2 regions of the Mesorhizobium sp. M1D.F.Ca.ET.231.01.1.1 genome follow, and region 1 is predicted to be linked to the other one. Evidence: predicted binding sites of a transcription regulator. Region 1 holds the regulator's gene; the other holds the start of a gene.
The links. The regulator PhoB, encoded in region 1, activates phosphate uptake and scavenging genes when phosphate is short. The targets are predictions, from matches to a motif close to TGTCATNNANCTGTCAT.
Positions count from the first base shown of each region.

Region 1 (4,207 bases):
ATCGTCGGCCTGTTCGTCTATGAGCTGATGGTGCGGCCGATGGGGCATTTCTCGGCGATCGCCGGCGCGGTGGCGCTGTCCATCCTGGTGATCCCCGTCGTGGTGCGCACCACCGAGGACATGCTCAACCTTGTGCCCAACGCGCTGCGCGAAGCCGGCACCGCCATCGGCGCGCCGCGCTGGGTGGTGATCCGCTCCGTCGCCTATCGTGCCGCGCTATCCGGCATCGTCACCGGCATATTGCTGGCGATCGCTCGCATTTCAGGCGAGACGGCGCCGCTGCTGTTCACCGCGCTCAACAACCAGTTCTGGTCGAGCAATCTCAACGCGCCGATGGCCAGCCTGCCGGTGACCATCTTCCAGTTCGCGCTCAGCCCCTATGAGGAATGGCAGCAACTGGCCTGGACGGGCGCACTCATAATCACCCTGACGGTTCTCGGGCTGAGCATTTTCGCCCGCAGCCTTACCGGACGCAGAGAGGACAGATGAAACCGATGTTGTCCACCGACCTTAACGTAGCCGAGACGGCCGTCGAAAAGGCCAAGATCGAGGTCAAGAACCTCAACTTCTACTATGGCCAGTCGAAGGCGCTGAAGGACATCAACCTGTCGCTGCCGGAGCGCAGCGTCACCGCCTTCATCGGGCCGTCGGGCTGCGGGAAGTCGACGCTGCTGCGCGTGCTGAACCGCATCTACGAACTCTACCCGAAGCAGAGCGCCGAAGGCCAGGTGCTGCTCGACGGCAAGAACATCCTCGACCGCTCGCAGGACCTCAACCTGCTCAGGACCAAGATCGGCATGGTGTTCCAGAAGCCGACGCCGTTCCCGATGTCGATCTACGAGAACATCGCCTTCGGCGTCAGGCTGTACGAGAAGATCAGCAAGGCCGAGATGGACAACCGGGTCGAGTCGGCGCTGAAGCGGGCGGCGCTGTGGAACGAGGTCAAGGACAAGCTCAACGCCAGCGGCCAGAGCCTTTCGGGTGGCCAGCAGCAGCGGCTCTGCATCGCCCGCACGGTGGCGGTGAAGCCGGAGGTCATCCTGCTCGACGAGCCGGCATCGGCGCTCGATCCGCTGTCGACGGCCAAGATCGAGGAGCTGATCGACGAGCTGCAGGCCGACTACACGATCGTGATCGTCACCCACAACATGCAGCAGGCGGCGCGTGTGTCGCGGCAGACGGCGTTCATGTATCTCGGCGAGCTGGTCGAGTTCGACCGGACCGAGAAGATCTTCACGTCGCCTCGCGAGAAGCGCACCCAGGACTACATCACCGGCCGCTTCGGCTGAGTTCATACGAGGACATCACCATGGCCCATACGGTCGCTTCCTTCGACGACGATCTGAGGCAGATCAGCCAGCTTATCCGTGACATGGGCGATCTTGCCGGGTCGATGGTCGGCGCGTCGACCAAGGCTCTGCTCAACTCCGACAACGCGATGGCGCAACGTGTGGTCTCCGACGATGCCATCATGGACGCGCGGCAGCGCGAGCTCGACGATCGCGCCATCACGCTGATCGCCAAACGCCAGCCGATGGCCGACGACCTGCGCAGCGTGGTCGGCGCCATCCGCATGGCCGGCGACCTCGAGCGCATCGGGGACCTTGCCAAGAACATCGCCAAGCGCGTCGGCTCGGTCGGCGTCAGCGCCGCGCCGCGCGACCTTTCGCACTCCATCGATTCGATGGCGCAGCTGGTGCTGATCCAGGTCCAGGGCGTGATCGAGGAGTATACGGCGGGCGACGCCACGGCGCTCGCCAAGCTGCGCAACGACGACGAGCGCATCGACGTCAAATACACCTCCGTCTTCCGCGAGCTCCTGACCTACATGATGGAAGACCCGCGCAACATCACGGCTTGCACGCATCTTTTGTTCTGCGCCAAGAATCTGGAGCGCATCGGCGACCATGTGACCAATATCGCCGAGAACGCCTATTATGTGCTGACCGGCACGCAATTGCCCGCGAACCGTCCGAAACAGGACGAGACGGCGATGTCGGCGCCGGCGGCCTGACAGCGAAGGTAGCTCTATATGATCGCGCCACGCATCATGGTGGTGGAGGATGAGGAGCCGCTGGGGGTGCTGCTCCGTTACAACCTCGAATCCGAAGGCTATCAGGTCGAGGTGGTGACCCGCGGCGACGAGGCCGAGATCCGCCTGCAGGAGAACGTGCCTGACCTTCTGGTGCTCGACTGGATGGTGCCGGCGGTTTCCGGCATCGAGCTTTGCCGGCGGCTCAGGATGCGGCCCGAGACCGAACGGCTGCCGATCATCATGCTGACGGCGCGCGGCGAGGAAAGCGATCGCGTGCGCGGCCTCTCGACGGGCGCCGACGACTACCTGGTCAAGCCGTTCTCGACGCCGGAATTCATGGCCCGGGTCAAGGCGCTGCTGCGTCGCGCCAAACCGGAGGTGCTGTCCAGCGTGCTCAAGGTCGGCGACATCGTGCTCGACCGCGAATCGCACCGCGTCTACCGCAAGAAGAGCGAGATCAGGCTCGGCCCGACCGAGTTCCGGCTGCTCGAATTCATGATGCGGCATCCCGGCCGGGTGTTCTCGCGCAGCCAGCTGCTCGACAATGTCTGGGGCGAGACGATCTATATCGACGAACGCACGGTGGACGTACATGTCGGACGCCTGCGCAAGGCGGTCAACAACGGCCGCATGCCGGATGTCATCCGCACCATCCGCGGGGCGGGTTACGCGATCCGGGAAGACTAGGCTAGAGCCCCGCCATCCCGATGGATCGAAATCATGTTCCAGGGGCAGAACTCAATAGCAGGCGGTTGCCGATGCCGCAGTAGTGGCGATGCAGGGGATATGCATGAGGCCCGGCTCGCCTGGCCTCAAGCCTTCCTCCGGCTTTCCCGCAGGCGCTTCACCGTTGCATCGACGATCGGACCGATGTCACTGCGATCGATACCCACATCCTCGAGATAGTGGTCGTTGAGCCTATTCAGTTCCTCGATCACGGCGATCCGGAATACTTCATCCTGGCACCAGCCCACCAGTTTGCCGAGAACGCGGCCGACACCAGAAGAGGACCAGTGGCGCCAGGCATGCGGCCTTGCGTATGGCGGCAGGGACTTCACACTCGTTGTCATGTCGAACCTCCCGGAAATGTTTATGCAGTCTCTGCCTTCTCCGGCGGAAAGACCCGAAATGCTCCTGAAAGAGTTCGGAAAAGTTTCCGAAGTCGGGTAGATTTCGGCCCATGGTGATGATCCACCGAATGGGACCGTTCCGCCTCGATACCGAGACGGGAATCGTGTTTCGAAATGCCGAGCCCCTCGCATTGGGGCAGCGAGCGGTTGCGCTCCTGCGCGTGCTGGTGGAGCGAGCGGGTGCACCCGTCTCCAAGGCTGCGCTGATGGATGCCGGATGGTCCGGTCTCGCCGTTGAAGAAAGCAACCTGACTGCCCAGATCGCGGCACTCCGCCGGGTGTTCGGGGAAGAACCCGGCGGCGAGCGCTGGATCGAGACGCTCCCGCGCCGCGGCTATCGGTTCGTCGGACCAGTGGTCCCGGCGAAGGACCCGCCCCAAGATGAAGGAGCGGAAGTGAATCCGGCACTCCTGATTCCCGGAGGGCCCTCCCTCGCCGTTCTGCCCTTCGTCAACATGAGCGGCGACCCCGAGCACGAATACTTCAGCGACGGTATCACCGAGGACATCATCACCGACCTCTCGAAGGTCTCCACGCTCAACGTGCTGTCGCGCCACACCACCTTCACGTTCAAGGGCAAGGCCGTCGAAATAGGTCAGCTGGCTCAGCGGCTGAAGGTCGGTTACGTCGTCGAAGGCAGCGTGCGCAAGGCTGGCGGGCGGGTGCGGATCACGGCGCAGCTGATCGACGCGAGCAAGGACAGCCAGGTCTGGGGCGAGCGCTATGACCGCGAACTGAAAGACATCTTTGCGCTGCAAGACGAAATCGCGCAGGCCATCGTGGCGGCGCTGAAGATTAGGCTGCTGCCAGCCGAGAAGACAGCGATCGAGAGCCGCTCGACGCAGGACCCGGAGGCCTATCAGCTCTATCTCCAAAGCCGGTATTACCGGACGCAGCAGGGAGCGAGAAACCTGGAGATCGCTGTTCGCTTTTGCCGGCGAGCGCTGGAAATCGACCCTGACTACGCTCGCGCCTGGGCTTTGGTCGCCCTCTGCCAGGCGGGCCTGCATTTCAGGGGAAGGTCAGAAGAGCCGGGCTTATC
Region 1 is NZ_RZOZ02000002.1:257,108-261,314, reverse strand. Features, by position in the region: gene pstA (phosphate ABC transporter permease PstA) at 1-489, shown strand, start outside; gene pstB (phosphate ABC transporter ATP-binding protein PstB) at 486-1,289, shown strand; gene phoU (phosphate signaling complex protein PhoU) at 1,310-2,014, shown strand; gene phoB (phosphate regulon transcriptional regulator PhoB) at 2,033-2,722, shown strand; gene EN874_RS33645 (DUF1127 domain-containing protein) at 2,848-3,105, opposite strand; gene EN874_RS07600 (winged helix-turn-helix domain-containing tetratricopeptide repeat protein) at 3,216-4,207, shown strand, end outside.

Region 2 (4,207 bases), on a different contig from region 1:
AGCCCTTCTCGCTCAAGCAACTGGCGACGATCGTCAAGGACGTGCTGGAATCCTAAAACAGCTATCGCTTGCACATTGCTGCGACCCTGCCATGATGGAGATCGGATGGATCCGATCATGGGGGTGATAGCGCGTGACGCCGCACATCGAGGCGGGCAGGGGAGACTACGCCGAAACGGTGCTGCTGCCGGGTGATCCCGAGCGCGCTCAATGGATGGCGGACACCTTTCTCGAGGCGCCGCGCTGCGTCAATCGCCGTCGGGGCGCGCTTGGATTCACCGGCCGGTTCCGCGGCAAGCCGGTCAGCATCCATGCGACCGGAATCGGCGTCTCGTCCTTCCTGATCTATGCCCATGAGTTGCTCGACTATCATGGCGTGAGGACGCTGATCCGCACCGGAACATGTGGCGGGCTGTCGGAGAGCGTTCCGCTGCGGGGCCTGGTCATTTCCAGTGCCGTACGCGCCGAAGGGGCCATCAGCGGGCAGGTGTTCGGACTTTACCAGCCGGCGGGGCCCGATGAGACGCTTCACGCGCTGGCGCTGCGGCGGGCCGCCGATCTCGGCATCGCCTGCAGCGCCGGGCTCACGGTCTGCAGCGACGTCTTCCATCATCCTGATGGCCGTGCCCGGTTCGACGAGCCCAGGGCGCTCGGCGCGCTGGCAGTCGATATGGAAACCAGCGCGCTCTACCGCATCTCGGCGCGGTTCGGTGCGCGCGCCTTGTCGCTGCTGACGGTGGTCGACCACGTCGCCACGGGCGAGCAGACCGATTATTCCGAACGCCAGGCGCTGTTCACCGACATGACGCGCCTGGCGCTCGAAGTGGCGGTTGAGAGCTAGGCTGCCACCTGTTTCAGTGCCGCCTGTTCTTGCGCCGCCGGCCGCTGACCGCGCAGATAGAGCGCGCAGGTCGTGCGAAGCATCGAAACGAAATTGGCGATCTGATCTCGATCGCCTCGTCATAGAGGGTCGAGATGAATTTGGGTGTCGTCAGGCCTGGCTTTCGGCGATCTCGTCTCTGACGGCCAGTTCACCACCGGCGGCGCCGAAAACCCGACACTGACGATCGTGTCGCCGGCCATCCGCCAGGCCGACTGCTTAGCCGCCAGATATCGGCGAAAGGCATCTAGTGTTTCACCGTTTCACGGAAACGGCGAAACGCCCTATCTCCTTGTTTTTACGCAATTCCGGACGGAAAACCGCTCACACTTTTCCTGGAATTGCCTTAGTTCCACCTTCCGGCTGCCTGCTGGCGCGGAACCCGATCAAGCTCCGCCTTGTTATGCAGGCGCGCGGTCGCCTCAGGCACCGACCGGCTGGCCGTCCTTGCGGCGGATGGCGACGACCGACGGGCGCGGCGGCTGGCCGTCCTTGAAGTCGGGCCACAGCGTCTGCACCTTATCGAGCGTCTCGGCGTCCTCGGCCGGATGCTGGACCGACAGGAACAGCGTCGTGCCGTCGGGCGTGAAGCAGGGGCCGGTCGCCTCGGCGCCGTGCGGGCAGGTAAACAGCAACTTCGGCAGGCCGCGCGCCGCACCCTCGGTGTCGACACCATAGAACGTCTTGTCAAAGACCCGCTTCAGCTCGGGAAAACCAAGGGTGGATTGAGCGGCGGCGGCATGTGTTTCGCCGGCAAACAAGGAGCCGACGAAGCTGCCGCCGGCGATCAGCGCGCCGGAGGCGAGGCCGCCCTTCAGCATGTTGCGGCGCGAGACGCGCGCGGCAATGACGTCGCGGATAACAGGGGAGGGTGAAGACGGAGAATTGGCCATCGTGTCTACCTCTCAAGGTGGATGTTGACGACAGGCGCTGCCTAAGCCGCTTCGGCAACAGCCGCATGACATGAGAGAGCGTGTTGCGATGGAGAAGCGGACGGGCCGCCGCTACCCCTTGGTGCAGGTCGACGCCGTGAAGGCGCCGTCGGGTTGCTTCATGATGATGTCGAAGGACGGCCTGCCCGGGCCGTCGAGTGTCGCCTGCGTCATCGAGATCGAGTTGCCGCCGCTGGTGTAGCCGCCGAGCGGTCCGAGCCAACTGATCTCGCCATTGGGATTCATCTGGTAGTTGTAGGTTGCCGCGGTGCCGAAGGTCACCGGGCCGCTATAGACATTGCCCTTGATGGTGATGTCGCCGAGATTGAAGAACAGGCCGAGCAGGTAGACCTCGCAGTGATAGGTCCCGTCGGGCAGCCTGCCGTCGGTGAAGTCGGCGCGGGCGCTGCCGGCGGCGGAGGGGAGAAGCAGGAAGCTCAGGATGATGCGTAAGGCCATGACGTCGCTCGTTTGCGCCGCGACCTTGCCCCATTTTGCCGCCGTCTCGCAACCCGTTCGCGGATTGCGGCATGCGTAGCTGAGATTAAAGTTTAGGCATTTTTACAATTTGGGCAAAATTTAGGCAGTCGTGCGCAAAGTTTTCTCAGTCCTGATCCATCCCCAGAGATCCGATACGTGCGACGGCTATCCGATAACCAACTGTAACTATTCGTCTATCGCGCCTGACCTTACCATGATCCCGCGTTTGGCACGTCGCTTGCACCGCTATGTTGCGATGCAAAACAACCAGCTTGGGAGCGTGGAACATGAGGGGTAATTTCTCGACAATAACAAAAATGTTTTCGGCCGGCGTAGTCGCTGCCGGCCTGTCGATGTCGGCTCCCGCCAAGGCGGCCGACGACACGATCAAGGTCGGCATCCTCCATTCGCTGTCGGGGACCATGGCGATTTCGGAGACGACGCTGAAGGACGTCATGCTGATGCTGATCGAGGAGCAGAACGCCAAGGGCGGCCTACTCGGCAAGAAGCTCGAGGCGGTCGTCGTCGATCCGGCGTCCAACTGGCCGCTGTTCGCCGAAAAGGCGCGCGAGCTGATCTCCAAGGACAAGGTGGCGGCGGTGTTCGGCTGCTGGACCTCGGTGTCGCGCAAGTCGGTGCTGCCGGTCTTCTCGGAGCTCGACAACATCCTGTTCTACCCGGTCCAGTATGAGGGCGAGGAAAGCGAGCGCAATGTCTTCTACACCGGCGCCGCGCCGAACCAGCAGGCCATTCCGGCCGTCGACTATCTGATGAGCGCCGATGGCGGCTCGGTGAAGCGCTGGGTGCTCGAAGGCACCGACTATGTCTATCCACGCACCACCAACAAGATCCTCGAAGCCTATCTGAAATCGAAGGGCGTGCCGGCCGAGGACATCATGGTCAACTACACGCCGTTCGGCTTCTCCGACTGGCAGACCGAGGTCTCGGCGATCAAGAAGTTCGGCTCGGCCGGCAAGAAGACCGCTGTCGTGTCGACCGTCAATGGCGACGCCAACGTGCCGTTCTACAAGGAGCTCGGCAACCAGGGCATCAAGGCCGAGGATATCCCGGTCATGGCGTTCTCGGTCGGCGAGGAAGAACTGGCCGGTCTCGACACCGGTCCGCTGGTCGGCCATCTCGCCGCCTGGAATTACTTCGAGAGCATCGACACGCCCGAGAACAAGAAGTTCATCGACGACTGGCACAAGTTCATCAAGAACGACAAGCGCACCACCAACGACCCGATGGAAGCCCATTACATCGGCTTCAACATGTGGGTGAAGGCGGTCGAGAAGGCCGGCACCACCGATCCGGACAAGGTCATCGACGCCATGGTCGGCGTATCGGTGCCGAATCTCACCGGCGGCTATTCGGCCATGATGCCGAACCATCACATCACCAAGCCGGTGCTGATCGGCGAGATCCAGGCCGACGGCCAGTTCGAGACCGTGTCGCAGACGCCGGGCCTGGTGATGGGCGACGAATGGTCCGACTACCTGCCCGACTCCAAGAACCTGATCTCGGATTGGCGCGCGCCTCTGTCCTGCGGCAACTTCAACGTCGCCACCGGCAAGTGCGGCGGCAAGGGCACCAACTGATCCCGGTCCGGACTTGGTCCGTGACCCCAGGTCTGTCGGATCGCGGAGTGGCCCCACGATCCGAGACCGCAGCCCGGGCGGGCCCTTCGGTCCGCCCGGGTGAAAGCCTCGAACCCCTGGAAGCCGCTTGAAGACGATGACCTTGTTGCGCGCGATCGGCCTGATGTTGCTGCTGACGATGGCAAGCCTGCTGCCGTCGAGCGCGGCTGAGGCCGATCTTCGCGCGACGATCGCCAAATTTGCCACCGCTGCGAATTTCGCGGCCACCGAAGCGGTCGTGCGCGAATTGGCCGCGAGCGGCGATCCAGCCGTCGAGC
Region 2 is NZ_RZOZ02000001.1:511,084-515,290, forward strand. Features, by position in the region: gene EN874_RS02535 (PAS domain-containing sensor histidine kinase) at 1-56, shown strand, start outside; gene EN874_RS02540 (purine-nucleoside phosphorylase) at 134-841, shown strand; partial or broken gene EN874_RS34225 (ribbon-helix-helix domain-containing protein) at 838-1,027, opposite strand; gene EN874_RS34230 (alkaline phosphatase PhoX) at 1,303-1,773, opposite strand; gene EN874_RS02555 (hypothetical protein) at 1,885-2,271, opposite strand; gene urtA (urea ABC transporter substrate-binding protein) at 2,610-3,890, shown strand; gene urtB (urea ABC transporter permease subunit UrtB) at 4,027-4,207, shown strand, end outside.
Region 2: the regulator PhoB is predicted to act here: its motif matches at 1,828-1,844, upstream of EN874_RS34230 (alkaline phosphatase PhoX).